2 regions of the Pedobacter sp. AW31-3R genome follow, and region 2 is predicted to be linked to the other one. Evidence: riboswitches for the same ligand, from Rfam matches in the RefSeq annotation. Region 2 holds a riboswitch; the other holds the start of a gene.
The links. Region 2 has a riboswitch for thiamine pyrophosphate ahead of thiM (hydroxyethylthiazole kinase). Riboswitches for the same ligand answer to the same signal wherever they lie in the genome.
Positions count from the first base shown of each region.

Region 1: it holds a riboswitch for thiamine pyrophosphate, as region 2 does, so the genes downstream of both, thiS (sulfur carrier protein ThiS) here and thiM (hydroxyethylthiazole kinase) in region 2, are expected to answer to the same signal.

Region 1 is NZ_CP197475.1:1,196,443-1,211,540, reverse strand. Features, by position in the region: gene ACSBL2_RS05065 (glycoside hydrolase family 30 protein) at 1-626, opposite strand, end outside; gene ACSBL2_RS05060 (DUF763 domain-containing protein) at 795-1,997, opposite strand; gene ACSBL2_RS05055 (HAD family hydrolase) at 2,077-2,694, opposite strand; gene ACSBL2_RS05050 (cytochrome d ubiquinol oxidase subunit II) at 2,860-3,879, opposite strand; gene ACSBL2_RS05045 (cytochrome ubiquinol oxidase subunit I) at 3,882-5,210, opposite strand; gene ACSBL2_RS05040 (NAD(P)/FAD-dependent oxidoreductase) at 5,401-6,681, opposite strand; gene ACSBL2_RS05035 (hypothetical protein) at 6,816-7,331, shown strand; gene thiH (2-iminoacetate synthase ThiH) at 7,492-8,625, opposite strand; gene ACSBL2_RS05025 (thiazole synthase) at 8,618-9,382, opposite strand; gene ACSBL2_RS05020 (thiamine phosphate synthase) at 9,464-10,123, opposite strand; gene ACSBL2_RS05015 (thiamine phosphate synthase) at 10,180-10,758, opposite strand; gene thiC (phosphomethylpyrimidine synthase ThiC) at 10,761-12,644, opposite strand; gene thiS (sulfur carrier protein ThiS) at 12,676-12,879, opposite strand; TPP riboswitch at 12,942-13,029, opposite strand; gene ACSBL2_RS05000 (FadR/GntR family transcriptional regulator) at 13,262-13,915, shown strand; gene ACSBL2_RS04995 (sulfite exporter TauE/SafE family protein) at 13,922-14,755, shown strand; gene ACSBL2_RS04990 (DUF1634 domain-containing protein) at 14,776-15,098, shown strand, end outside.
Region 2 is NZ_CP197475.1:1,623,230-1,638,327, reverse strand. Features, by position in the region: gene ACSBL2_RS06770 (PAS domain S-box protein) at 1-593, shown strand, start outside; gene ACSBL2_RS06765 (RagB/SusD family nutrient uptake outer membrane protein) at 658-2,304, opposite strand; gene ACSBL2_RS06760 (SusC/RagA family TonB-linked outer membrane protein) at 2,317-5,439, opposite strand; gene ACSBL2_RS06755 (ATP-binding protein) at 5,877-7,910, opposite strand; TPP riboswitch at 8,088-8,180, shown strand; gene thiM (hydroxyethylthiazole kinase) at 8,242-9,051, shown strand; gene thiE (thiamine phosphate synthase) at 9,041-9,679, shown strand; gene thiD (bifunctional hydroxymethylpyrimidine kinase/phosphomethylpyrimidine kinase) at 9,676-10,512, shown strand; gene tenA (thiaminase II) at 10,496-11,143, shown strand; gene ACSBL2_RS06730 (EcsC family protein) at 11,144-11,878, opposite strand; gene ACSBL2_RS06725 (hypothetical protein) at 12,264-12,566, shown strand; gene ACSBL2_RS06720 (helix-turn-helix domain-containing protein) at 12,563-12,925, opposite strand; gene ACSBL2_RS06715 (UpxY family transcription antiterminator) at 12,957-13,523, opposite strand; gene ACSBL2_RS06710 (polysaccharide biosynthesis/export family protein) at 14,002-14,745, shown strand; gene ACSBL2_RS06705 (GumC family protein) at 14,758-15,098, shown strand, end outside.

The DNA.
Region 1 (15,098 bases), 430 kb from region 2:
TCGTAAGTCTTGATGAATTTTGCATAATAATTTGCCCAGTTTTGTCTGAATTCAGGTTTCAACTTCCCTCCCTTGAGCATGCTGTTATTGGTTTTCATCCATGCCGGTGGACTCCAGGGACTCACGAACATTGGCAATTGACCGCCTGCAGCTGCGATGGCCTGTTTGATCATCGGGATCCTGTATTTTTCATCGTGCTTTACATTGAAGGATTTCAGCTCCGCATCATTTTCTTTCACATAGGTATAGCTATCGCTCGAAAAGTCTGTGCTGTGGATACTTGTCCGCGCAAGTGTGAAACCAATTCCCTTTTGGGTATCATAATAGGCAGTGAGCAGTTCCTGCTGGGCCGTTTTAGGCAATTTGGCGAAGGTTTCTGCCGTAGCATCGGTAATGGCCCCGCCGATCCCTACCAGGGTCTGGAAAGTGCGCGCAGGGTCTACAAATATGCATACCTGTGTTTCCAGCGGCTGATTAAGGTCTGTAAATTGAAGTGTTGCATTTTTTGACAAGCGAAGGTCTGAACCTTCAGCGGTAGTATATACGGTAGCTGAAGACTGTTTTTGCTGTGCCATTACGCCCTGTCCAAAAGGAAGGAGAAGGGCAAGAAGATAAATTTTTTTCATCAGTATATAATTGTTTTTTAACGATCATGAAGCCGTCATGAATTTGTATTCACCCCTTTTGTGTGATTTGAAAAATCATGGTGGTTTCACTTGTTGTTTAATTTCTACTTCTATAAAGAACGCTGTAGAAGCAGTGATGTATACCGGCTAAGGTAGAAAAATATCAGGCTAAAATAAGGACAGTTGCCCTTCTTTTGGCGGTTTTGCCTCACCAAAAATCGTTTTACCTCCATACTTCCAGGACGCATTGCGCTCCTTTTCAAGAAGTTCCTCGAAATTATTGTTTGGTGTAAAATCTTTTTCTGCGCGCCGGGAAAGTTCACTTAATTGCTGAATGGCATGTAGTTTATCGCTTTCCCCAATTTTAGCCTTTTGTACTGCTTTGGAAAGTACAGTCAGGGTTTCATCATATACTTTTATAGGCACAGGAAAGGGATGTCCGTCTTTACCGCCATGGGCGAAGGAAAAACGCGCCGGATCTTTAAAACGGGAAGGTGTACCATAAATCACTTCGCTGACCAGGGCCATCGACTGCAGGGTTCTTGGTCCCATTCCCTCCAGGAGCAACAGTTCCTCAAAGTCTGAAGGCTGTTTTTCATGGGTCAGCCAAAGCATGGCACCCAGACGCTTCAGGTCGACATCCTTTGCACGGACATCATGGTGTTTGGGCATCACCAGCTGTTGTACTTCAGCAAGCATACGTGAGGGATTTTCTTTTCCCATCGCCAATACCGCATTTCGCGACGGCAAGGCTTCTTTGGCTACCATGTTCAGGATAGGCCCCTGATTGATGCCGCAGATAGCCGTATGCGGATCTTCTACGAAGGATTGCATACCGGAGGAATGCCAGTGATACCGCCGGGCAGTAGATCCCTGGTTTTGCATTCCCTGCTGCACGACCGTCCACAGTCCGTCAGCATTAACAATGAAACTGTGCATGTACAGTTGAAAGCCATCCTGCAAAGCGGTATTATCAACTTTTGCACTCAGTTTACTGCAGCGCACCAGTTCAGTTCCATCCAATCCGTTCCGGTCGCTGTAAAACAAAAGTTCCTTTGGGGTTTGCAGGGAAGATTTTCCTTTACCTCCACAGATATAAATACCCAATTCTTTTGAATGGGGGTTGATGGCACTTTTAAGGGCACCCATGACGGAGGTCGTGATGCCGGAGGAATGCCAGTCCATTCCCATCACCGCACCAAGGCTCTGAAACCAGAAAGGGTCGCTTAACCTCCTCAGGACTTCAGCAGTGCCGTATTCAGCAATAATGGCTTCGGTGATGGCAAAGCCGAGCCGCGACATACGTTCGGACAGCCATTTGGGAATATGGCCATAATGTAAAGGTAAATCTGCTGTTCCCGATCTTTTCATTTTTACAAAGGTGTTCGCCTAATCTTACAAAGAGGTACGCTTAAAGATAATACTTTTAAATTATGGCCCGGATTCCGGCTTAACCAAATTTAAACTCATCAATACGTACCCAGTGCATCCCTGCTGCCTCTGCAGCCTTTACCCCTGGAATACCATCTTCAAATACCAGGCATTTCTTGGGGTCTACCCCCAATAATTCCGCAGCACGCAGAAATGGATCTGCAAATGGTTTGCCTTTAGGCGTTTCTCCTGCACAAACCAATACTTCCACGAAATCGCTTACACCGATAACTTCCAGCGTACGCTGAACGCCTGCCCTGTCTCCTCCGGACACTACGCCGATACGAACTTTTCCGGCATTGGCTTTAAGATGTTCCGTGACATAGGTAATTGGCATGACCTGCTCCAGGAAACGCTCTTTGAAAACCTGCGCTTTTTTTACCCGGAATTCCTGAGGATCCATTGCCAGTTGATAACGGATATTGATTTCTTCCACGACCTGTACTATCGGCCATCCTGCCAGCTCATTGATAATTGCCGGATCAAGGTTAAAATTGTATCCCCTGGCTACCTCTACGTAACTTTCTGCGTGCAAAGGCATGTTGTCTGCCAGGGTACCATCACAATCGTATAAAAATGCTTCGTAATCTCCTTCTGTTAATTTACTTAATCTCGAAAAATCGGATACTTGTTCCATAAAGTTATATGCTATACTAATATTTAATTCAAAAATTGGTGAATAAGACGGAGCGTTAACAGCATGATTGATTATTCTTTATATTTCCAGGGCGCTGAGGTTAGGATATGCTGATGTAGGATATTTCTTAACGCCCATTGCACTTCTTCATGTTCCCTTATACATTTAATGTTCACTTATACTTCCTTTTTTCCGTTGGAAACTGTAAATCAGGTACCCCAATGCAGGCAGGATAAAAATACTGCCGATCATTAAAGCCCAGGCAAGACCTTCAATAGCCTTGTATTCTCCCTGATGTGCCAGAAGGGAAAGGTTTTCACCGCCTTTCAGGAGCACAATATCAGGAAAGTGACTGTAGGTGGCGGCGAAAAGGATCATCGTGACCTGGAAACCTGCAAGAAAACGCAGCCATCCGGGTTTGTTCCGGTTCAGCATAAAAAACATGATCACCAGAGAAATACTGGCAGAGACAATGGCGATTACCCCCAGCTCATCACTCAGGATCCATTGCAGCAGTGGAATGTTTTCCATATAAGCAGCAATGAATACCAATGCACCAGCGCCCATGACAACGAAGATTACACGTCTCGCTTTTCGCGTGAATAGCAACCTGTCTTCTTCATTATCCGTTTCCCCGATAATAAAAACAGTTGCCAGGTAAGCACAGATGGAAATGGTAAACCAGCCTACAGTGATAGAAAACCAGTTGAACCAACTCAGGATATAGGCGGAAAGAAAGTCTTTGGCCTGTAAATCAATTTTACCCGACACGGCACTTGCCGCAATTACCCCAAGGAAAAATGGGGTCACCAGGCTGGACAAAACGAATATAGGGGTATACAGCTTCTGCATGTCATCTTTAACCGCATCATAATTCCGGAAGACAAAGGCCGTTCCGCGGGCAATGATGCCAAGAAGCATGCATACCAGCGGGATGTGGAGGTAAATGGAAACTGTGGTATATATTTTTGGAAAGCCCACGAAGAGGATTACGATGACAATAATGAGCCACATATGGTTGGCTTCCCAAACCGGACCGATAGCCTCATACATCGTTTTACGGGTTCTGTGCCTGTTCTTTTTGGAGGTGAAAAGTTCCATGATACCTGCACCAAAATCGGCCCCGCCCAGTAAGATATACAGCAGAATGGCTGTCCATAGGAAAACAATAACTACATAAATCATATCTACTGGATTTTTTTGTCTGTGGAAGAATCGTATAGTTTACCCACCATGGTGATCTGCCTGAATAAAAGAAGGCTTACAATGATCGCCAGGGAGATATACACCCCGGTAAAGAGGTAGAAAGAATAGGCAATCCCGGGCATAGGCGTTACCGCATCTGCCGTGCGCATTACCCCATTGATAATCCAGGGCTGTCTGCCCACTTCTGTTACCGTCCATCCCGCTTCAAGCGCGATGTAACCCATAGGCGTGGCAATGACAAATAACCAGAGCAGCCATTTGCTCTCCTGCCAGTTTTTCTTTTTGAAGAGCGCAATGAAATAAACAATGGCCAGACCTAACATGGCCATGCCCAGTCCTACCATAATCTGGAAGGCATAATGCACCACAGCAACCGGTGGCTGGTCTTTCTGGGGAATACGGTCCAGCCCTGTTACTTCAGCATCCAAATCGCCTGTAGCCATAAAGCTTAAAGCTTTGGGGATTTTTATGGCATAGTTGACTTGCTTTGTGGCCGTATCGGGAATTCCACCGATAATTAATGAAGCTCCTTTTTCGGTATGGAAATGGGCTTCCATGGCTGCCAGTTTAGCAGGCTGACGTTTGGCCACATCTTTGGCCGAAATATCACCGCTTAGCGGTTGCAGACAGGCAGCGATAGTGGCGAATACGGCTGCAATTTTAAATGCTTTACTATGGAAGGCCACATTTTTCCCTTTGAGGATCATGAGGGCATGAACACCTGCTACGGCAAAACCTGTGGAAACAAAGGCTGCAACACACATGTGCAGTGCCTGTGAGAACCAGGCATCGTTGAACATGGCTTTCACCGGATCAATGTTCAGGTATTGACCGTCGATGAAGTCGAATCCCGCGGGACTATTCATCCAGGCATTGGCAGCAACGACCAATATGCCGGAGAGCAATCCAGTGATGCCGACCACCAAACCGGTAAACCAATGGAACCAGGCATTGAACCTGTTCCAGCCATAAAGGTAAAAACCCAGGGCTATGGCTTCAATGAAGAAGGCTGTTCCCTCCAAGGAAAAGGGCATTCCGAATATCGGTCCCGCATGTTCCATGAATTTCGGCCATAGCAGGCCCAGTTCAAAAGAGAGTACGGTTCCTGATACAGCACCGGTGGCAAAGAAGATCGCTACCCCTTTACTCCATGCTTTTGTCACATCGAGATAAACAGCTTTTTTCTTTTTAAGCCATAGGTAATGGGCAGTACACATGAAGAATGGCATGACCATCCCGATACAGGAAAAAACAATGTGAAAGCCTAAGGAAAAGGCCATTTGGAGTCGCGCGGCTAAGAAATCATCCATAAAGGCAAAAGTAATAGTTATGGCTTAGGATGATGCAGGTAACCAAATTTAATTTGCCTATAAATTGTAATTTTTATTTCCTCGCAGAGGGAATGTATAAGGACAAAAAGGGACACCTTTATTCAGGATGTCCCTTCAGGATTGATATGATTTCTATTCCCGGAATCCGGAGAAAGGATACTGAAACAAATCAGGTCCTTTTACTTGCAGGTCGTACGATAAAGCGTAATGCCTGATCCTGCGTAAAGTATGCCGAAGTCCAGTTGTACAATGTTTTCAACCTGTTCCTGTAGTTGATCAGTGACAAGAGGTGAATAAAGATCCACATGACCCAGGCGAGGAATCCACTGAAAAATACTTTTGGTTTGGGCAACTCAGCGACGGCTTTATTTCTACCAATAATTGCCATTGAACCTTTGTCATGGTAGTGAAAAGGTTTCCATGATTGGCTCTTCAGGTCGTTGATGAGGTTCTTACCCAGATTTTGTCCCTGCTGTATGGCTACCTGTGCCACCTGTGGATGCCCCTGCGGGAAATCTTTATCCGTGGTCTGCAGACAGGTATCACCAATGGCATAAATATCTTCCTGACCGATGACTTTATTGAATTCATCAACGATCATTCTTTTACCTCTTCCATAAACCTCTTCAGGCAATCCATTGAAAGCAATGGCTGTCACCCCTGCTGCCCAGATCAGGCTTTTCGCCTCAATGCTATCCCCGTCAGCAAAATAAACGGTATCATTGGTAAAATCTTTTACCATGCTGTTCAGCTTTATTTTAACCCCCATTTTGGTCAGCATCTCATGGGTATATTTCTGCGACTTCTCTGTCATTGGAGCCAAAACAGATTTCAACCCGTCTACAAGATAGATCTCGCCCTTTGAACCTTTCAGTTCAGGGTAATCTTTGGCAATGATATTCTTTTTCATCTCGGCAAACATCCCCGAAATTTCTACACCTGTTGGTCCGCCACCAGCAACTACCACGGTAAGAAGTTTTTTACGTTTGGCAGGGTCCGTTTCTCTCGATGCCCTTTCCAGTCTTTCCAATAAAGTATTACGCATGGACAAAGCATCAGCTACGGTTTTCATGGGAATGGCATTTTGCTGCACACTTCTGATGCCGAAGTAATTGGTGATACAGCCTGTTGCGAATACCAGATAGTCATAATTTATTTGTCCTGTAGAAAGAAGAAGTTTTTTCTCTTCAGGCATGACTTCCTGCAATTCCCCCATTCTAAAGGTGATATTCTCTTTACCCCTGAACAGTTTACGGAAAGGATAACTGATATTTGACGTTTCCAGATAACCGGTAGCTACCTGATACAATAATGGCGGAAAGAAATTGTAATTGTTCTTGTCTACCAGGACAACTTCAAAAGCATTGTGGGAAGCTAATTGATTAGCAAGATTTACGCCAGCAAATCCTCCGCCTACTATAACTATTTTTTTCTTATTTATATCATTCATGCTGAAAGCAGGCTTATTTAGAATTATTAAACGCTAAATATCCCGCAAAGTTTTAAATTATCCCACACCATATTGTCATAAATGACGATATTTCCTATATTGCCAACGGCTTTTTACGATAAATGAAATTAATCATGTTAAAAGAAAAAACTGAAGAAATAAATCCCCCTGAATTACTTCAAAAAGGTAAATATGTGTTTATTGATCAGCTCTCCGTGGTGGAAAATAGCGGTTCAAGTGTTCCTTTTATTGTGGCCAAAGCTATCGTGGTTGCAGCAAATAAAGGCGGTTTTAGAGGGGATATCCCTGCCGCAGTGAAACTGAGCGACCTGATCTTGAAACAGTCGGTTTATATCGATGAAAATGGCAGAAGCCTGGAAGCCCATAAGTTATATACCTGGCCCCGTAACCTGGGAAGTACCAGCGAGTGGACGGCATGTAAACAACAGTTCTTACAGGAATTTGTGCTTTATTTTCCTATTGAAGTCCTTTCGGTACAGGGTAATGATGGAGTGACCTGGAGATTTATTACTCCTGAAAATTTCAAGAAACTTCCGGAAGGAATAGAAGGATCTGAAAGTTTCCAGGAGTTTGCTGCACATACGGAAGATTATTTCTTTTTACGCAGGCCCATTGTTATGCCTAAATAGGACCGAATGACGACCAGGTGGGGCTTTATTACAATAAGCTAGAAATGTGATACTTCCAAATACAAGTGTTCACTCTAAATGCAATTGCTACTGCTAGATAAGCTACTTCTACATACAAGCATAAGGCCCAAATAAAAGTTTAACATCCAATTACAAGGGATTAAAAATATTTCTCCCAGTCTTTCCAAACAGGCTCATACCCTTTTTGCCTGAGCATACCCGCAATAATTTCCGGACTACGTTCGTCAGAAATCTCGAATTGCTCTAAGGATTCCGGGGCAACGGCATATCCACCAGGATTGGTTTTTGAACCTGCACTCATTGCCGTAATCCCAAAATTCACGATATGGTCCCTGAAAATTTCAGTCTCCCGTGTGGAAATGGATAACTCCAGTTCCTCATTGAATAAACGGTAAGCACAGATGAGCTGCACCAGCTCCCGGTCGTTCATTTCCACCTTAGGCTCGAGTCCCCCGCTAAAGGGACGCAACCGCGGAAAGGACAGGCTATATTTACTTCTCCAGTATTTCTTTTCCAGGTAACTCAGGTGTAATGCCGTAAAAAAAGAATCTGTCCGCCAGTCCTCCAAACCAATCAATACCCCCAAACCCATTTTATGGATTCCGGCCTCTCCTAACCTGTCCGGTGTTTCCAACCGGTATTCGAAATTGGATTTCTTTCCTTTTGGATGGTGTTTTTTATAGTCAGCCCGATGGTAGGTTTCCTGGTAGACCAGTACAGTATGCAAGCCGTAGGGGCTGAGTTCCTGGTAATCTGCTACATCCAGGGGTTGCACTTCCATAGAGATATTGGCAAAATGGGGCCTAATCAATTCCAATACCTTTTTAAAATAGTCAGTATGAACAGACTGGTTGGCTTCCCCGGTCACCAGCAGCACATGGTCGTAGTTCATGGCCTTCAATACCGCCACTTCCTGCATGATTTCCATCGGTGACAAGGTTTTCCGCTTTACCTTATTGTCAAAGCTGAAACCACAATAGGTACAAATGTTATTGCACTCATTGGAAAGGTATAAGGGTACATATAATTGTATCACATTACCGAATCTTTTCCGCGTCAGCTGCTGACTCAACCTGGCCATTTGTTCCAGGTAAGGTGCGGCAGCAGGGGAAATCAGCGCTTTAAAATCTTCCAGTGTCCTTTTGCTACGGCTTAAAGCCAGTTCTACATCAGCACTGGTCTTTGCATAGATACCTTTACTGGTCTCCTCCCAGTTATAGGTATCAAATAACTTAGTAAATGTATCGGTCTGGTTAGTGAAGGGATCAGTCATCGAGAAAAGAGGTTAAAGGACTGCTGGCTACAGCCTGTGAATAAATAGCGCCCAACCGTGCCTCAAAAGCCATTAGCCCTGCTTCAACAGCCATTTTAAAGGCAATAGCCATGGCCACAGGATCATTGGAAACAGCAATAGCTGTATTGACCAGCACTGCATCGGCACCAATCTCCATGGCTTTGGCAGCATCTGAAGGAGAACCTATACCGGCATCTACAACGACAGGTACAGTACTCTGACTGATAATAATTTCCAGGAAATCTATCGTCCGAAGTCCTTTATTGCTGCCTATTGGCGAACCCAGGGGCATCACCGCAGCCGTCCCCACCTCTTCCAGCCGTTTACACAATACAGGATCTGCATGGATATAGGGCAGGACAATAAAACCTGCTTTCGCCAGTTCTTCTGTTGCTTTCAGCGTTTCAATCGGATCAGGCATCAGGTATTTCGGATCTGGATGGATCTCCAGTTTGATCCAGTTGGTTTCCAAAGCTTCCCTTGCCAGCTGAGCGGCAAAAACAGCTTCCTTCGCCGTACGGACACCGGAGGTATTCGGGAGTAAACCGATATGTGGATGTTTCAGACGAAGCAACATATCATCTTCTGCATCGTTGATGTTTACTCTTTTTAAGGCTACAGTAACGAGTTCAGATTCAGAGGCCAGTAAAGCACCTTCCATTTGTGCCACTGAACTGAATTTTCCTGTCCCGGTAAATAACCTGGAGCCAAATATTTTATCTGCTATTTTTAACATATGCCTGTTTTTATCGGTTTATGGGTTTATAATCCAGATATCACCTGATATCATGGCTTGATCTTTTCCAGACCAGCTCATCTACTGGGGAACGATCAGGGAAGTAGTCAACTGCTGATAGAATGCTTCAATCCTTTTACTTTGTTCATTCCGGGCATCGAGTGCTCCGGAAACGGCAACACCATGTATACCGGTGTCCAGAAGGAGGGGCAAGTCTTCCGGTTCAATCCCACCAATGGCAATTACCGGAATAGTTATCCCTGCTTGTTTCATTTGTTCCATAATCTCCTGGTATCCTGCTATGCCCAGAATGGGACTTAAATTTTTCTTGGTCTGCGTGAACCTGTAGGGACCCAGGCCGATATAATCTGCACCCTCTTCTGCCCTACGCAGGATATCATTGAAGGTATTGGCCGTTCCTCCTATACATTTGGCCTTACCCAACAATGCCCTTGCTTCAGGAATAGGCATATCATCCAGCCCTAAATGCACCCCGTAGGCACCGGATTGCAAGGCAATTTTAGGGTAATCGTTAATGATCAGTTTGGCCTTATACTGTTGACATAAATCTACCGCTTGCTTAGCGATGCGCAATACCTCTGCTTCCGGCTGTTCTTTTATACGCAACTGAACCCAACTGGCCCCTCCATGGAGTACACGTTCGATGGAGGTCAGATGTGATCCGTCTTCAGCCGACCGGGAGATATAATGTAACCGGTCAATTTGTATCTTGTCAATCATTTCTTTATCGTTTTATTCTTTATGAGTTGATTCTTTAGGAGGCTATCTTTCACGCTTTATGCTTCTCCCCCTGATTTTCCCATACCGTTTTCCCATACAGCACCCAAGAATGCAGCACCGTCAAAATTCATGTTCCTGAGTTCTTCCAACCGCTCTACCTTAACTCCTCCAAGGGCAATGATTTTAGGTTGCTCTTCTCCCCTTTCCGGTAAACGAAAATCCGGGGCAACAACACTTTTATACCCTGGTTTTGAAATACTGTTGAACACCGGGCCATAAAAAACATAGGCCATATATTTCAGCTCCTGAAGGGCTTTTAAATCATGAATAGAGCTGCTCAGTATAAATCCCTCCTGCTGAAGTTGTTCCAGCATCTGGTGACTGCTGAGCAGCCTTAGTCGTTCAGGATAATGAAAACGGCGCAGGTTAAATTCGGCTGCCAGGTCATGGTGCTGATGAATGGCTATCCTTCCCATATAATCAGGTGATATTCCCTTCAGTAATTTCCTGAAATCTGCCGGGTGACTTTCCGGCTTCCTGAGATGCAGCAATTCCATCCCATTTTCAAATAACCGGTTGATCTGACTGGCTTCACCTTTAAAGTAACCGGGCCTGGAAATCACGATCAGTTCCATTGTTACAGATAAATTTCACTGCCTTTTTCCGCAAACTCGCGCGATTTCTCCTGCATGCCCCTCGCTAAGGCATCCGATTCCTCTACGCCCTGTTTTGCGGCGTATTCCCTTACATCCTGCGTAATTTTCATGGAACAGAAATTCGGTCCGCACATGGAACAGAAATGAGCGATCTTTGCTCCATCCGCCGGCAGGGTTTCATCATGAAACTCTTTTGCCGTGTCCGGATCGAGCGACAGGTTAAACTGATCTTCCCAGCGGAATTCAAAACGTGCTTTACTCAATGCATTATCCCTGTACTGGGCACCAGGATGACCTTTTGCCAGGTCCGCAGCATGTGCCGCAATTTTATAGGTAATTACCCCATCCTTTACGTCCTTTTTATTCGGAAGTCCCAGGTGTTCTTTGGGGGTGACATAACACAACATGGCCGTACCGAACCAACCGATCATAGCGGCCCCAATGGCAGAAGTGATATGGTCATAGCCCGGTGCGATGTCTGTCGTTAATGGTCCCAGCGTATAAAAAGGAGCCTCTGAACAATACTCCAGCTGCTTCTCCATATTCTCTTTGATCAGGTGCATCGGCACATGTCCCGGCCCCTCAATAATGGTCTGGATATCATGCTTCCAGGCAATTTTGGTAAGTTCCCCAAGGGTCTTCAGCTCCGCAAATTGTGCCTCATCATTGGCATCGGCAATACATCCCGGCCTCAATCCGTCGCCTAGTGAAAAGGAAACATCATATGCTTTCATGATTTCACAAATTTCCTCGAAATGGGTATAAAGAAAGCTTTCCTGGTGATGCGCCAGACACCATTTTGCCATGATTGAGCCCCCACGGGATACAATGCCGGTGACTCTCTTTGCAGTGAGAGGAATATACCTGAGCAATACGCCGGCGTGGATCGTAAAATAGTCCACCCCCTGTTCTGCCTGTTCAATTAACGTATCGCGGAACAATTCCCAGGTCAGGTCTTCAGCTTTCCCATTTACCTTTTCCAATGCCTGGTAAATAGGGACAGTTCCTATCGGAACAGGTGAATTTCTAATGATCCATTCCCGGGTTTCATGAATGTTTTTCCCTGTGGAAAGATCCATGATGGTATCTGCACCCCAGCGGCATGCCCATACGGCTTTCTCTACTTCTTCTTCAATACTGGAAGTGACTGCCGAATTCCCAATATTGGCATTGATCTTTACCAGGAAATTACGCCCGATGATCATCGGTTCCAGCTCCGGATGGTTAATGTTCGACGGGATCACCGCCCTGCCACTGGCAACTTCCTGCCGTACAAATTCCGGGCTAATGTATCCTTTGGGGGTATTGGCTCCGAAACTATGTCCTTTATGCTGGTGGTTCATTACCTCAGCCTGTGCTCCCAGTTGTTCATTCAACAGGTCGATCCGCTGATTTTCCCGGATGGCGATATATTCCATTTCCGCAGTAATGATTCCTTTTCTGGCATAATGCAGTTGGGTGACATTTGCGCCTTGACGTGCCCGGTACGGCTGGTGCTGAAAGCCAAAACGGAGATGATTCAATGCCGGATCAGCCAGTCTTTTCGCCCCGTACGCTGAAGTGATCTTGTCCAGCTTTTCCACGTCTTCCCTTCCTGTAATCCAGGACTCACGCAATCTGGGTAAACCTGCTTTGACATTTATGTCTGCATCCGGATCGGTATAAGGACCACTGGTGTCATATACCGTTACCGGAGTATTTTTCTCCGTTAAGCCAAACCCATTGTGGATTTTTGTCTCCGTGAGACTGATTTCGCGCATGGCGACACGGATGTCATGTATTTCGCCCCTGACAAAAATTTTACGTGATGCCGGGAAGGGGGTTCTGCTGATGACTTCCTGGTTGGGAGTTTTTTCTACTTTCATGTGATGTGGTTTTATAGGTTGAAGGGGAATATTAGCCTCCCTGGGTAGCTTTGATGAGCATGACCTGGTCGCCTGGCTGAAGGAAATAGTCCTCCCAAAGTGTTTTAGCAATCACAGCATGATTGACAGCCATGGCCATTCCTCCGGTTGCATGCTGCGATAAAACAGCAAGCAATTCCCTTAGGGAACAGCCGGGATGAACAACATAAGTTTGATTGTTTACAGTAATTTCCATTCTTTTCATTTTTTAGCAAACGATAGGAATGGCCTGTAATAAGGAATGAAAAACCAATAGCAGGTATTGGCCTTACTTTTCCCTTCGGCAGTACTAACTGCATCAGGTTCAAAGGGTATATCTCAGCACAAGGCACCCCTAAAGTTTTTTGTAAACCTATCTTATTTTTATTAAAAAAAGAAATATTTATTTTTTTAAAGCCCGGAGGACAGTCTTTTCTTTGTCACAATCAACATACAAACATCTGATGTTTAAATTTAATTACCACCTTTGAAACATCAGATGTTTATAAGCAGCTATACGGGTGCTGACCGGATAAAGGTTATCACAAAATAAGGCTTAACAGGATTATATAACACATTTTGGAGGAATGTAGAAACTCATGAAAACAAAAGAGAAATTATCAGATAAAGTGATCATCGCGATAAAAAATGATATTGCGGGCGGGCGACTGAAAAAGGGGGAGAAAATTCCTTCAGAGCCGGAGTTGATGGACTTGTATCAGGTGGGCAGATCGACGATCCGGGAAGCGATAAAAACCCTTGCCATCTCAGGGATTCTGCGGGTACAACAGGGATCAGGCACCTTTGTCGCCTCAAAAGTTAAGGATGAAACCTTAAATCAGCGCCTGAGAAGAGCCGATTTCGAGGAGGTAAATGCCGTCAGGGCTTTAATGGAGAAAGAAATCGTCCGCCTTGCCTGCATTCACAGGACAGCTGAACAACTGCAGCTGATGCAAGAGCTGCTCCGGAAGCGAAATGATGCAGTGGAGGCAAATGCTGAGAAAAGATGTGCAGATACGGATATTGAATTCCATATCACGATTGCCAAAGCTTCAGGCAACACCATTCTTGCAGATATTTACCAGAGTTTCACCAAAGTGATCAAAAGCTTCTTCTCCAAAAGAGAAGACCAGACCATCGCTCATTTCGCAAAGAGCCAGCACTTGCACGAACAGCTCGCCCAGGCTATTGCCTTGCGGGACGAAGAATCGGCCATCCATTTTATACAACATATTTTAGACAACAATTATTAATATATCATGACTATTTTAACTTTCACCATTATTCTTTTATTGGGTGCTTACCTTGCCGGTTTAGCCGGTTCACTTACCGGTCTGGGCGGTGGCGTAGTGATCATTCCCCTCTTAACACTTGTGTTCCATGTAGATATCCGTTATGCCATTGGTGCCGCCCTGGTCGCCTCTATTGCCACCTCTTCCGGTTCGGCAAGTGCCTATGTAAAAGAAGGGATCACCAATGTGAGACTTGGTATGTTCCTTGAAATTGCCACCACCGCCGGGGCGGTAGTGGGTGCTATCCTCGCTATTTATACCCCGGTAAACATCGTTGCTATTCTCTTTGGCGTCATGCTCATTTTTTCTGCGGCCATGACTTTAAGGAAAAAACACGAAGGCGCACTTGCGGAAGGAAGTAAGCTTTCCTATATCCTGAAACTGAATGGCAGTTACCCGACAAAAGAGGGTATCGTCTCTTATAATTTAAAAAATATTGGGGGTGGATTTTCGATCATGACCATTGCCGGTGTTTTATCAGGACTTCTGGGGATAGGTTCCGGAGCTTTAAAAGTCCTTGCAATGGACAGTGCCATGCGGGTACCTTTCCGGGTGAGCACCACAACAAGTAATTTCATGGTCGGCGTAACCGCAGCAGCAAGTGCTGTCGTGTATCTGCAAAGGGGATATATTGATCCCGGACTGGCATTCCCTGTCATCATTGGTGTTCTCGCCGGTGCATTTACAGGATCTAAATTACTGATGCGCATCAATGTGAAATGGCTGAAGATTATTTTCAGCATCGCCATTACCATGATTGCATTAAACATGATTTACAATGGTTTTCACCATAAATTCTAATATTCAACCTATTCATCGACATGAAAACTACAGAAAATAAAAAAATAACCGACTATGATATGCAACAGCTCATTGGTCAGGTCTTAAGATATGGTGTGCTTTTATCCGGCATTGTTGCCATCATTGGAGGAATACTGTACCTCTTCCAGAAGGGATCAGGAATGCCAGACTATGTACATTTCAGTGGTGAACCCGCAGGATACACCAGTCTGACAGGAATTATAAAGGGACTTGCCAGTGGGAGCTCCACAGAAGTGATACAATTAGGGGTAGTGATCCTCATCGCTACCCCCATTATCCGCATTATATTTTCCCTGATTTCTTTTGTACTTGAAAAAGATAA
Region 2 (15,098 bases):
TGACGAGCGAACGCCGTTTCAAAACTTTAATACATGATGGAGCAGATTTAATTTTCATCCTGGATACAGACAATAACTACCTGTATGTGAGTCCAAATGCCGAAAGGCTCTTGCACATACAACCTGACTCCTTACTTGGAAAAAACGTTTTTGATTTCATCCATCCGCTGGACTTACCTTTATTTAAGACAGAGTTTGCGAAACTGAATTCCCTCAAAAGTATTGACCTCACTCCTTTCAGGTATACCAATGGCAATAATGAAATCAGATGGGCAGAAATGGTTGTGACAGATTTACGGAATGAACCGGGCATTGAGGGTATCCTTGCCAATGCGAGGGATATTACCCAGCGGACAAATTACATCCATGCCATAGAGCAGCATAATCTCCATTTAAGTGAAATAAAGTGGTCACAGGCACACCTGGTAAGAGCACCGCTCGCACGCATTATGGGTATTGTAGAATTGCTAAAAGATACAGAAAGTGAACCAGACACTTTCCACACCTTAATGTCCTATCTCCACATATCGGCCAGGGAACTGGACAGCATTATCCAGGAAACCATAAAAAGTAAGATCCAAAGCCACAATTAAATTCCAGTAAAAAGTACCGGCATTACCCCTACCGGTACTTCTCCTCCTGGTAAATTTCAGGTTATCAATAACCCGGATTCTGCGGAAATGCTGAAATCCCACCGTCTGTCCTATCGATCTGTTCCTGAGGTATAGGTCTCAACATGTGGAAGTCCTGTATATTTGGTGCCCCAAGCACATTGTATTCCCTGACCCTGCTGACCAGTTTTTTGGTCCGAACCAGGTCAAACCAACGCTGATGTTCCCCATTTAACTCACGCATCCTTTCGTCAAGAATAAAGTCAATATCCAGTTGGGCAGCACTAATCTCCATCGCCAACCTGTTTGCCGACGTTTCAGCCGTTGTACTTCCTGTTTTAGCAGCCCTGCGCCTTAAGGTATTGATCAGGGTAACAGCCTCCGTCTGCCGGCCACTCTGCAGCAACGCCTCTGCTGCGATCAAATAGGTTTCTCCAAGACGGAATAAAATAAAATCCCTGCTGCCCGCAGCATCATTCACATCCCTTCTTAAAGGATCCAGAAACTTACTTAATGTAGGATAAATCGCTTCCGTAACTTTGCTTGGCGGATACACGGAATAATCCTTTTCAGCAATCTCCTCGGCAGTCATCTCCACATCCGGAAAATATACGGCGGTATCTCCAATACTCATCTGGACCTGATGCCCATTGACGGTATAGGTCCCCGGGTTATTACAAAAATATACCCGCTTAAATGTCTGATCAAATCTTCCGTCTATCGCATGATTGTACAACGTATTCAGGTTATATGCTGTAGGTTTAAACCTACTGAATGGGCGTCCGTTTGCCAGGTCACGTTTCATACCCGGCTGAAGGTCGTAGGGAAATAAGAACATCAAATGCAGCTGATTTCCGTCCCCATTGGTCAGCACGTTTAAACTGTATTGTACAGAAAAGATCACTTCACTGTTTTGTTCACCTGCGCCCTGGGCAAATACGGAAGAGAAATCATCCAGTAAGCGGAAGGAATAATCATTGATCACCCCTTTCGCCAATGCTGCTGCCTTACTGTAATCTTCCTGGTTGTTGTTCAGTGCAGCCCTGGTTAAATAGACCTTCGAAAGCAGATGTGCTGCAGCGGGTTTTGTTGCCCTGCCATAATTTTCAGCCGTTACCGGCAAATGCTCAGTGGCAAAATCCAGGTCTTCAATAATAGCTTGGTAAACATCAGCAACCGGTGCCCTCGATGCGGTGGTGCTGATCCCCTGGGTCTCGGTAAGCGTCAAATGCACTGCGCCATATAGCTGGACAAGCATAAAGTAATACTGTGCCCGTAAAAAACGGGCTTCTGCTACCCTGGTTGTCTTTAAGGTTTCATCCATTCCCGGGATTTGTGCTGCACGGTTAATGACCGCATTGCAGTTGTTAATCGCTTGATAAAAGTTATTCCAGGTCGTCGTGAAATGTAATTTGGTCGCATTTAAGTTGCTGCTGTAACTATTGTAATCCCTGTCGGCATCTTTACCTGCAGTGAACTCATCCGTCCCGCTCAGGCTTAAATTCCCTCCCAATTCTGTTCCATAATAGGTACGCAGGAAGCTATAAGCCGCATTTACCGTACTCTGGAATCCCTCTGGTGTATTGATGTAATCGTCTGTTACTTCACTGCGGCTATCTTCATTCAACTCTTTTTTGCAGGAAGAAATCAGTAGTGCTGTCGACAATAATAAGGCTATATATATTCTTTTCATGGATACAAGGGTTTAAAAGGAAACGTTAAGTCCAACAGTATAAGTAACTAAGGCGGGTCTGCCGGGGATTTCAGGATCTGTCCCGTTGTAGTCCCTTACATAGGGTGCAAATACAAAAGGATCCTGTACACTGCCATAAATCCGCAGAGATTTTGCAGCGATCTTTTTAGCAATTTCCGATGAAAACTGGTAGCCAAGGCTAATGTTCTTAATTTTCACGAATGAACCATCAAAGTACTGTAGGGTATTGGCAAAAAGTGGTGTGGAGTTGGCATAGTTGGGCTGTGGAAAATCATTGGTCGGATTTGTTGGTGTCCAATAGTTCACATTCAGGTTATTGTAGCGTCCCTGTAAAGTCATGGTATTGTTTGCCGTGGTGTAGAGCTGGCTGGAGAACAGGTTCCCAAAGTTGGCAATCACCAAGGCAGAGACCGTAAATCTTTTATAGCTGAACCTGTTGGTGATCCCACCGGTAAGGTCCGGAAGCTGAGTACCCAGTATTACCCGGTCATTTGCATCAATCTTTCCATTTCCATCAGTATCCTGTACTTTTACCTGGCCTACTTTTGAAGTATATTTTTCTGCTTCCGCTTCTTCTCCAAGTTGCCAGATCCCCAACTTTTTATAATCGTAGAATACAGTGATTGGCTGGCCAATAAAACGGAGGTTTCCCGGATCATCTACTTTTCCCTGGGACAATTCCGTAATCTTCTCCCTGCTTGCAGCCAGGTTGAAGTCTGTACTCCAGGAAAAACCTGTTTCTCCTTTAGCCAGGATATTCTGTGTGGAAATACTCAATTCTATACCCTTGTTCTGTGTGGCACCAACGTTATACAGCACAGATGAATATCCTCCAGAGCCCGGCAATACCTTTTGCAGAAGGAGATCAGAGGTTTTCGATTGGTATAACTCCAGGGAACCTGAAATTCTGTTACCCAGCAAGGCAAAGTCGAGCCCAAGGTTTAATGCGGTAGTCGATTCCCATTTCAATTCATTATTGCGCAGGGAAGAAAGCTGGTAGCCAAAGGCATCTGTGCCTCCAAAATCATACTGGGTACGGGAAAGAAGCCCCTGGGTCTGATAAGGATTGATACCGGTATTTCCAGTTTTACCATAACTTAACCTCAGTTTCAGGTTATTAATTGCTTTGATATCCTTCATGAATCCTTCATTCGTAATGTTCCATGCAAAAGCAGCGGAAGGAAAATATCCCCATTTATTATCAGATCCGAAACGGGAAGATCCATCAGCCCTCATGGTCACCGTAACGAGGTATTTATCATCAAAGGAATAGTTCGCGCGCCCCATATAGGAAAGGATCGACCATTTTGAATACAGACTGTTTACCCCAAGAATGGTATTTGCAGCGCCCAGGTTATGGTATTCAAATGATTCCAGCGGCAATCCCTCAACAGAAGAACCGGTCACTTCATTGGTCAGGGAAGAGATACTGTATAAGCCGGTCAGATCTATACTGTGTTTTTTGGCAAATGTCTTTTTATAACTCAGGATATTCTCCCAGGTATACACAAAATTGAAATTATCTTCTACAGATGCGGCCGATTGTCTTAAATTCCTGTAGGTGGTATTGGGACTAAAGAAATTCCCAGACCTGCTTTCCGATAAATCAGGGCCAAAATTCATCCTGAAGGTTAGTCCATCCGTAATTTTTGCTTCTCCATAAATAGAGCCCAGTAACCTGAAACGTTGGTTACGGCTAATCACCGCACCATCTACCATATCAGAAAGTGGGTTGGGCAGCAAAGCATCACTGCTGATCGGCAGAAAAATCAAATTTCCTTCAGCGTCGTATGGCTGTGCCAGTGGGTTAGCAATCAGGGTATTGTTATAGGAATTGGCAGTATTGGCTTTCGAATATGAGCCCAGCATGGAAATTCCCACCCTAAAGCGTTCACCCAGATCCTGATCCAGGTTGATCCTGGTGCTGTAGCGCCTGAAACTTTGCGTCGGATTATATCCTTTGTTGTCATTAAAACCGAAAGAAATGGAATACCTGGTCGTTTCTGTCCCTCCGTTGATATTGAGCTCATGGTTTTGCCGGAATTCATTTCTTAACATCAGCCTCTGCCAGTCGGTGGTACTCCCATTGGCAATAGAACCCAGTTCCACCGGCGTAAAAAGATTAGTTTCTGCATCCGGATCACCGTCTGTGTAGGTCCCTGCTGCCCTGCGAGATTCCCTTTTATAGGCAGCAAACTCCGGGCCGGTCATGACATCAACATACCTGTTGATGGTTCCTATGGCCGCATAGGCATTGTAATTTACCGTAGCAGGCCCATTTGTTCCCCTCCTGGTGCTGACGATAACTACTCCATTTGCTCCCCTGGAACCATAAATAGCTGTTGCAGAGGCATCCTTCAGGATGTCCATCGACACAATATCATCTGTATTGATGTCATTCAGTCCACCGTTAACCGGGATACCATCGATGACGTATAAAGGATCATTTCCTGCAGCAATCGACCGTTTACCCCTGATAAAGATGGAGGGTGTAGCGCCTGGTTCATTTCCATTGTTACTGGAACTGCTGGTGGTTACATATACCCCCGCAGCTTTACCCTGCAATGCCTGTACCATATTCGTCACCGGCCTTTCCTTCAGGTCGCGTTCCCTTACCGACGTGATGGCTCCGGTAATGTCTTTACGTGCCTGGCTGCCATAGCCAATCACGACTACCTCCTTCAGGTCCTTCTCTGCAGAAGCCAGTCTCACATTAATCACGCTCCTGTTGTTCACCGGAATTTCCTGTGTCGCCTTACCTGAGAGGGAATAGACCATTACATCAGTACCCTTTGCAGTAGTCACCGCATAATTACCACTGGCATCAGTGGCAGTGCCCCCCTGTTTCCCTTTTACCATAATCGTCACGCCCGTTAGCGGTTTTCCCTTATCATCAGTGACCTTTCCAGTAATGATGGAATCCTGCTTTGCCTTAGCCACAGTATCCTGCAGGGCTTTGGCAGACAGCGTGTCCTGAAATAGTTCAGCGGTAGCTATTCTATTTCTCCATGGGAAGTAGAAATTTTTATCTGTTGCAGACACCTGGATGGAAGAACTGATGAGCAGTGTACAGGTAATTTTTAGCATCAACCTGACCGTCTTGCTGTTTTTCATGACGCAGGGAATGGTGTTTTGAGATTTAGGCATTCAATTCTTGTTTTTTGTGAGCTGATAGCCCGCTGTTACCATACATTATTGCCAATGGATATTTTTCAGCCTGCTGGGATAGTGATGAAAAACAGTCGATTGACACCCTTTCAGAAAGCGTATTTAACCCGGAATGAGGGAATGGAACAATTGGGTTTATATCAGGTAAATAGGTAAATGATAGTATCATTAAGATTAAGGATATACTATTATTACACTGTTAAGACTTATTATGTTTGTTTTTTGTAAAATAAAATAAAAACAATTCCACTTTGAGCTTAAAGCAAAACATAATTCTGCAGCCCTACAACCGCAAAGAATCATTTTATTCCGCTTAGAGAAATTAGGCCTAAGAAATCAACAGGAAAGATTCCTGCCCATCCACATGTCAGGAAGGAATTCGTTTATGCCTTATCCTGTAAGGGCAGGCTGAAATAAAATATGGATCCTTTACCCTTTTCACTTTCCACCCATATTTTTCCTCCATGGTGCTGAATAATTTCAGCAGAAAGATAGAGGCCGATTCCAAAACCGGATATATTGGGATTATCTTTATTGTCTATACGGTAAAAGCGCTGGAATAATTTTTTAGCGTCCTCCTGGTCAATACCCAGGCCTTCGTCTTCTATGCTGACTACCGCAGAATTATTTTTTAATTCGCATTTAACGATGACCTGATTTTTATTGGGGGAGTATTTCACTGCATTACTCAGCAAGTTCGAGATCACAGCCCCCACCTTATCCCGGTCGGCATAAACGAGAACGGGCTCACAGGGGCTCAGATGAAACTGGAAATTGGAAGAAGAAATCCGGGTATCTTCAATCATGTCCCGGATAAGTTCATCCAGCTCAAATTCCTGTTTCTGAAGGTGTATTTTTCCCGATTCCAGTCTGGATATATTCAGGAATCCATTGATCATGGAGGTCATTTTTCTCAGCTGATTTCCGGCTTTATGCATCAGCTGGATACCAGACTCATCCCCTGTTTTTCTGGCATTACGTTCCAGTAACTGTATATAACCGCTTAACGAGGTAAGGGGAGTCTTCAATTCATGGCTCACCATGCTGATAAAGTCGTTCTTCCGGTGTTCGTCTCTCTTTTGCTGGGTAATATCCATGATCATTCCGGAGAAATGCAGGTTTTTACCCTCCCCATCCTTAAATACCTTTCCCTGTGCACTTACCCAGGTTTCCCCCTGCTCAGCCGACCTCATTACCGGATGCTCCAGGAAGTAGGGTTCTCCTTTGCTAAGGGCCATATCCACCCCCTTCAATACCTGCCGACGATATTCTTCGGGTATCTTTGAAGTAATGTCATCAAATGATATTTCCTCTTCCGGTTTAAAACCAAACAATTCCTTCAGCCTTGCCGAGCCTTTAAAATGCCGTGTTTTTACATCCATATACCAGGTGCCGGCATTTGCTGCTTCCACAGATACCCGAAGCATCTCTTCTGCATCTTCAACCTTTCTACGGGCAATCACCTGTTCCGTTACCAGATGGGCAACCAGCATGATATGCGTAGTTTGTCCCGCCATATTTTTTAAAGGATGGTAGACAAAATTAGAATACACCTCTTCAACAGCATTGTTTTTGACCACCGATGCCCTAATCTCATTGCCGAAAAATGGAACCCCGGTGGAATAGACATCGTCAAGGATATACAGAAAATCCTGTCCTACCAGTTCAGGCAGCGCAACATGCAGGGGTTTGCCTACAATCTCCCCCGTTTTCCCCCAGGCCTCTAGTAATTTCTGGTTGGCCGTTTCCACCATCATTTCACGGCCTTTAAACACGCCTATGGCTATGGGTGCATCGGCGATCATGTACTTCAGGCTGGCCTCACTCTTTGCCAAAGCAACGGTACGTTCTGCCACCCGGTTCTCCAGCTCATTATTAAGCAATTTAAGGCTTTCCTGCGCTTCAAACAGCTCCTCATTGGTAGAATTCAGTTCTTCATTTGAGGCGGCAAGTTCTTCATTCAGCTGCTGTTCCCTGTTCAGCAACTCAGCCTTCCGCTCTGCCTTTTCCAGGGCATGAAGATTGACGACATTCGCAGTCACATCTTCTGCTGTATGTAAAATACAATAGGTTTCCCCTGCGGCATTCTTTATCGCCCTGTACTCATAATCAAAATAAGAAACCTGGAGTTTTTCCCCCCTGATCCTGGTCTCTGCCGGTATCGCTTTCCCGGAATCCGTGATTCCCGTTCGGAGTACCCTTTGCAACATCGCTATAAAAGGCTGGCCATTTAATTCAGGCACAGCGACACCAAGGGGCTGGCCAATGATACTTCTGTCTTTGCCCCAGAAAGCGATCATGGCATCATTTGCACTTTCGATGATAATTTCATCGGTACTGTATATGGCTGTCGCCTTGGAAGAAAGGGACAGGACTTCAAGGATTTCGCGATCGGTAAAACTCTGGTGTACATTCATTTATAGGAAGCTTAACATGGAAGGCAATTATACATATCGATTACCCCTCTATTTTTCTTTTCCAAACAACAGCAGTAACAGATAAAAGTTTTTTTCTGCGTACTGAATATGTCCAGAGCTTCATAAAAAACGCTTTCCTCAGGAGTGTTGACTGCTCATATTTTTTTATTACTTTTACGATGGCTTTAGGGGTATTCTGAAAAGAGTTGAGATAGTCCCTTTGAACCTGATGCGGCTCATACCGTCGAAGGGAAAAGTATAGACCTATTCTTCATCGGTCCCCTCCTGTTCCGGAGGCTCTTTAGCCGCTTTTAATTATACACCTTCAAACATGAAAGAGCAGCTCTGGAGAAACATCCTCTCCGTAAGAACACAATCCCCCCTGGTACATAATATTACCAATTATGTGGTGATGAACAATACGGCCAATGCCCTGCTGGCGATTGGCGCTTCGCCGGTGATGGCACATGCACAATCGGAAGTAAAAGATATGGCAGGCATCGCAGCCGCATTGGTAGTGAACATCGGAACCCTGGATGAATACTGGGTAAAAAGTATGCAGCTGGCCGTTGAAGAGGTGACATCATCCGGAAAACCCTGGGTATTAGACCCTGTAGGTGCCGGTGCCACCTCCTACCGTAACAAGGTTTTATCTCAGCTCATTGAGCTGAAACCTACGGTAATCCGTGGAAATGCCTCTGAAATCATGGCCCTTTCCAACTACAGCGTATCTACGACTAAAGGAGTGGACAGCACACATGAAAGTACCGAGGCGATAGCCGCCGCGAGACGTTTGCAGGCATATTCAGGAAGCATCATCTGCATTTCCGGTGCGACCGACATTATCATTAGCCAGGACCATACGCTGACCTTATCCAATGGACATCCCCTGATGGGAAAGGTGACCGGTTTAGGCTGTACCGCCTCTGCAATGATCGGTGCCTTCCTTGCCGTTCTACCGGGTAAAGCGATGGAAGCCACTGCTGCTGCCATGGCCTTGCTGAGCATAGCCGGTGAAATTGCTGCGGCAAATGCAAAAGGCCCGGGTAGTCTGCAAATGCATTTAACGGATAAATTATATAATATCACGGAATATGAGTTTAAGACGCTTTTAAAGACCGGGGGAACACATGCACTATAGTACCTTCCCATATAAGCTGTATCTCGTTATCAGTGAGGCGGCCTGCCTGGGGAAAGATATGGTTAGGGTAGCAGAAGAAGCAGTTAAAGGTGGTGTCGACCTGGTACAGATCAGGGAAAAAGAGATCACCGCAGAGGAATTGAAGAGGAAGACGCAAAAACTCAAAGACATGCTGGACAAATACCAGGTTCCCTTGCTGGTGAATGACGACCTTCAGGTAGCCCAAAGCTGCCAGGCCAGTGGTATACATGTGGGAAATTCCGACCTGCCGCCTGTACAGATCAGAAATACCTGGAAGGATTGTGGGATTTTAGGATATTCCATTGAATATATGGAACAATTGGAAAATGAAAATACTAGGGCGGCCGATTATCTCGGTATCAGCCCTGTGTTCAGTACACTGACCAAAACCAATACGGTAACGGAATGGGGCCTTCAGGGAGTAGAAAAAATCAGGAGCCTTACGACTAAACCATTGGTCGCTATCGGCAATATGAACATCGGCAATGCCTATGAAGTCATTAAAGCCGGTGCCGATTGTCTTGCCGTGGTATCTGCAATATGTGCTGCAGCATCACCGGGATTGGCCGCCGAACAGCTAAGAAATGAAATAGAAAAAATAAAATGATCAAATCATATACATATCCATCTGTCATGACCATAGCAGGTTCAGACAGTGGCGGAGGCGCAGGCATACAGGCCGATATCAAGGCCATAGCGGCATTGGGTTGTTTCGCGACCAGTGCAATAACTGCGGTGACGGTACAAAACACCCTGGGCGTAACGGCTATCCATAGCATACCGCCAATAATAGTAAAAGGGCAGATCGTAGCCATACTTACTGATATTGAACCCCTTGCCATTAAAATAGGCATGGTCCATACACTGGAACTGGTAGAAACCATTACTGCCGTATTGCGGTTATACCCTGAAATACCGGTAGTACTGGATCCTGTCATGGTAGCCACCAGCGGGGATAAACTCATAGAAAACAACACGGTTACCGGATTAATTACCCACCTTTTCCCGCTATCGGCACTGGTTACGCCCAATCTGGATGAAGCCACCATACTGGCAGGGATGCCTGTCCATACGCTGGAAGACATGAAAATTGCAGGGAGAAAGATTTTGGCATTGGGTTGTAAAGCGGTATTGCTTAAAGGGGGGCACCTTGAAGGGAACAAGCTGACTTCGATCTACTTCGAAGGGGACACCATGCAGGAGTTTCACTACGACAGGATCGATACCAACAATACACATGGATCCGGCTGTACGCTTTCTTCAGCGATAGCCGCCTGCCTGGCACAGGGCATGGCCTTGGCTGATGCCGTCTACGCTGCCCAGGAATATGTAAATGAAGCCATTGTACAAGGATCAGATGTACAAACAGGGAATGGAAATGGCCCTTTAAATCATTTCTTTAACCCTCAACACCTCATAAAAAATGAATTGGTCGGATAACACCTGGGAGAAAGCAACACCCATTTACAATGACATCATTAAAATGCCATTTGTCACCCACCTGGCTTCAGGCACACTGGACATCGAAAAATTTAAGTTCTACATGCAGCAGGACTCCAATTACCTGGAATATTTTGGCAGGACATTATCACTGATCGCTGCAAGGGTGCATGACATCAACCATGTGCTGGACTTTATCCGCTTTGCAGAGGGTGCAATCGTTGTAGAGAATGCCTTACATGAGTCTTATTTTATTGAATATGAAGTGAAAGGAAAAACCAGCCTTTCCCCTACCTGCCACCATTATGTGCACTTCATGCAAAGTACCGCTGCGCTTGCCCAGGTGGAAACAGCAATGGCAGCCGTATTGCCCTGCTTCTGGATCTATAAGAAGGTAGGTGATTTCATTCTTGAGACCCAGGATCCACACCACCATCCTTACCAAAACTGGATTGATACGTACGCAGGGGAAGAGTTTGGCCTGCTGGTGGAAAAAGCGATTGCCCTATGCGATAAAGTTGCCCTGGAGTGTACACCACAGCAACAGGAAAGGATGACGGAAGCCTTTATCACCGCCAGCCGTCTGGAATTCGCTTTCTGGGACAGTGCCTGGAAATTGGAAAAATGGTAATTACCGGAGTACTTTTAAAGGGCTAACCTTTCTCATCCGATAGCAATTCATTGCCGTATACCCCAATTGGTCCAGCAGTTTATAGTTCGCTATTGCACCAACCGCAGCACCAATTACAGGGACCAGTTGTGCCATTTTTGCAAGGTCAATATAATCACGGTATTCCTGCTGAAAACTGCGCCAGTCAAAATCTCCTGCATTATCGGGCAATGAATTGCTGTACCCCTGCCAGCCTTCAATCCGCAAATACACTTCATTACGGCTTTGCTGACTGGAGAAGGCCAGCTGGAATACATATAAAATAAACAATCGTTCCTTATAATCCCTTACATCATAACCGTACAAGGCAGCCATTTCAAATAACAACTTCATTTTTAAGACAATAAGCACAGGGAAATCTGCCAATCCAAGCAAAATGCCACCAGCTCCTGTAACCGCACCCTCTACACTGGCGGTTTTCTGATAAAAGGAAATCTGCTGCCTGACCAATGCTTCACGAAATTCCAATGATCCTTCTTCCCTTGAACTGGCAGTGGTATAGGTTGCACCGTAAAGTACGGCCTTTACCATTTTCTCTATGGTCACCGTAATGCCCTTGTGCAGCTTTTCCGGGAGGAAACTATTGATTTTTTGCTGAACAGCCTTTGAAAGACGATCTGTTACCGCTGGCTTCTTTTGCATCTTACGTTGCCAAAACTGCAATTCGATGTATGCTTTTTCTTCGTAGGCTGTCATAAAAAATGAAGAGTTAAAATAAATGGTAATATTAACGATAATTGCGCTGATCCGCCGGTCTTATTCCCCCGTATATCATGATATCCTGAATGAAATTAAAAACAGCAGATTTGTTTTTGAATGACCATAAATTTTTAGTCGTTTTTTTCCGGAAAAATAGGTAAAATTGTCCGGCTTTCAAGTGGTTAACCCGATGTGCACAGGAATAGAAATCCTCCGCTGGGGCAAATATTCCCCTCGTACACCTGACGTTCGCCTTAAAAAGAACAGCTCACTAATTTTCCATCATAAAAACATAATAAAAAACATCAATCTTCTATAGAACTTCTTTAAGACTATAAATTCCCAGAATAATTACAGAAATAACCGTTTAATTCTTAAGAACATGATCAAACAAATGTTAATTGATAACACTCAGCACAATAAATATATCGTCACTATCAATGGAAACAGCTACTATATCAATCTTACAGAGTTTGAAAGCTTCATTCAGCAGTGTGAAAAATTCATGTCAGTTGAAGGGGATGGACTGGAGAATATGACCAGGATTATTGCCGACCAGGTCATAGATGGAAAAGACAGTGAAACTTCTGTTGAAGAATTGAAACAGCAGCTTAAATTTCTTAGGGAAGTCGGTTTTTTAATGAAAAGCCTGGTTATTCCTGTAATTGATTTGAAAAAAGATTAGGATTTACTGTCAATACACATCATCAGTAACTGATTGTATCTCTCCAGCAGATCAATGTATTTATCTTTCCAATAGTCAGTTTCCTCCTGTCCATGCGTTGATTTCGTAATCGCACCAGATATAAAAGAGTTATTTTGCCTGTTAAACTCTCCTTTGGAGAAAAGGTTGGGAAACTCTGCTGAGAAATCATAATTGAGCACACAGCCAATACGGAATATAATGTCCGGTTTCAGATTCCTTTGATTAAACCAATTGTAAACAGATCTTCTGTTTACTTTCGCTAAACGGGCCAATTCACTAATACTATGGCCATTACGCCTAATGATGCGCTCAACTATTTGCCCATGATGCAGCTCCATACATGATCGGATATAAATTAGTTCATAAACTTTAATTGATTACAGCATAGCTATCCCGCATTGTTTTTGCCAGAAGAATTTGGTCGGATTTTACTTTAACCTTGGCAACCAATGCACAATCCAATTGCTTCATGACGACCAGTACTGACTTCCCATGCACCTCCAGTACCTCAGCAGGAATGTCAAAAAGAATGCCATCATTAATTGTAACGACATCTCCGGGCTTCAGACTTTTCAAACTAACCGACTCAATATCTGTATATTGGTTCATATACAAACGAATCTTATCGATGTCTGCCCCGGGAATCATAGCTGGTTTACCGCAATAATGGATAAAGTTAATCACACCGGCAGTCTGCAATACTTTCAAACGTTCAGCAGGGTTGATGCATACAAATACATAGGAATTGAACAGGGGCAATTCCACGGTTTTATACCGGTCAGCCCATTTTCTTTTCATCTTTACAACCGGACAGTAACTTTCAATCCCCTGAAGCCTGAACAATTGATCCACTTTTTTTTCACATTTTGATTTAGTGTAGACCACCAACCACTTTTTTTCGTGAGAGTCGCTGTGAGATAGATATATTTTATTCATAAAATAATATTTTCAACCATTACAACCAAAATAATACTAAATAGTACTAAAACATTACCTATACTCAGCAATGTATAACAAAGTGTAAAACCTTGAGAAATTCAGGCCAGATTTGTGTATTCGACTTTGCCGACAGTCAAACATCCCCCCCCAAAGAAAGCAGGGAAAAGACAATGGATTGAACGGATAAGCACAACTACCTGATTTACTAAAATATACACCATAAACAAAAGAAAACACGCAATTATTCACAGTATTTCACGAAAACCTAATCATCCGGTTCAACTCCTTCATTTATCCCTTTACACCTATTAATTTTATAAAAAAAAGGTTTACACCACTAAATTCATTTGAGTTTAGATTAAATACGCTCCGGATAGGATCAACTGATTTCAATTAACCAGCTGCTGTAAGCGGAGTGGCGGAGCTCTTTCACCAAAGGACTACCTATCTGAATCTACACATTAATCTACCATTTATGATCAAAACCTATACACTCCTCATTTTATGTTCAGCCTTGTTCTTTTTAAGCAGCTGCAACTCTTATAAAAATGTTCCCTACTTTCAGAATATCAACAGAACTGCCGATACCCGGCAAGCCATCGATAATTTCACTCCACTCACGATACAGAACTCAGACATTCTCAGTGTCATTGTGACCAGTGACAGTGAGAACCCACTGGCGTTTAAGGACTCCAGTAACAGGGCTATCGGTTATATGGTTGATCAGAATGGTGAAATCAAACTCCCCTTGATTCAGGATAAAGTTAAGGTCGCGGGACTCACCACAGCTGTGGCTGCCGACCAGATAAAGAATAAACTGACCACTAAACTGACAAATCCATCGGTCAACGTGAGAATGATCAGTTTTAAAATCGCCGTGTTTGGGGATGTCGGTAAACCGGACGTCTTCAAGATCATCAATGAAAGGGTAACCCTACCTGAGGCCCTCAGTATGGCTGGCGATTTAAATATCACGGCACGGCGTACAGACATCCTACTGATCAGGGAAATTGACGGGAAACGGGAATTTATTCCCCTGGACCTGACCAGGTCGGCCATTTTCAGTTCTCCCTATTATTATTTAAAAAACAATGACGTGATCTACGTACAGCCTGATAAAACAAAATATGCGACTGTGGATGGCAGCTACCGGAACTGGAGCCTGATCCTGTCAGGCCTGTCTATTGTGGCAATTATCCTCTCCAATGCGTTAAAATAAATCTGAAGATCAATGGAACAGTTTATCTATACCCCCTTCACAGAAACCAGGGAAGAAGAGAAAAAAGATACCAGGCAGGTAATGAATCAGTATTTATTCCATTGGCCGGTATTCATCATCAGCCTTATGGTGACCATGGCCCTTGCCTTTGTCTACATTAAACACGCTACACCAGTATACCTGGTAAAAGCCAAGCTTTCCATCAAAGATGATAAAAATAAAACGGCAACAGATAAAGATGCCGCCTTACAGCAATTGAACATTTCCACCTCACCCAAACTCGCTGAGAGTGAAGTAGAGATATTAAGGTCAAGACCCATTATTAAAACCATTGTGGAAGAGCTTCAATTATG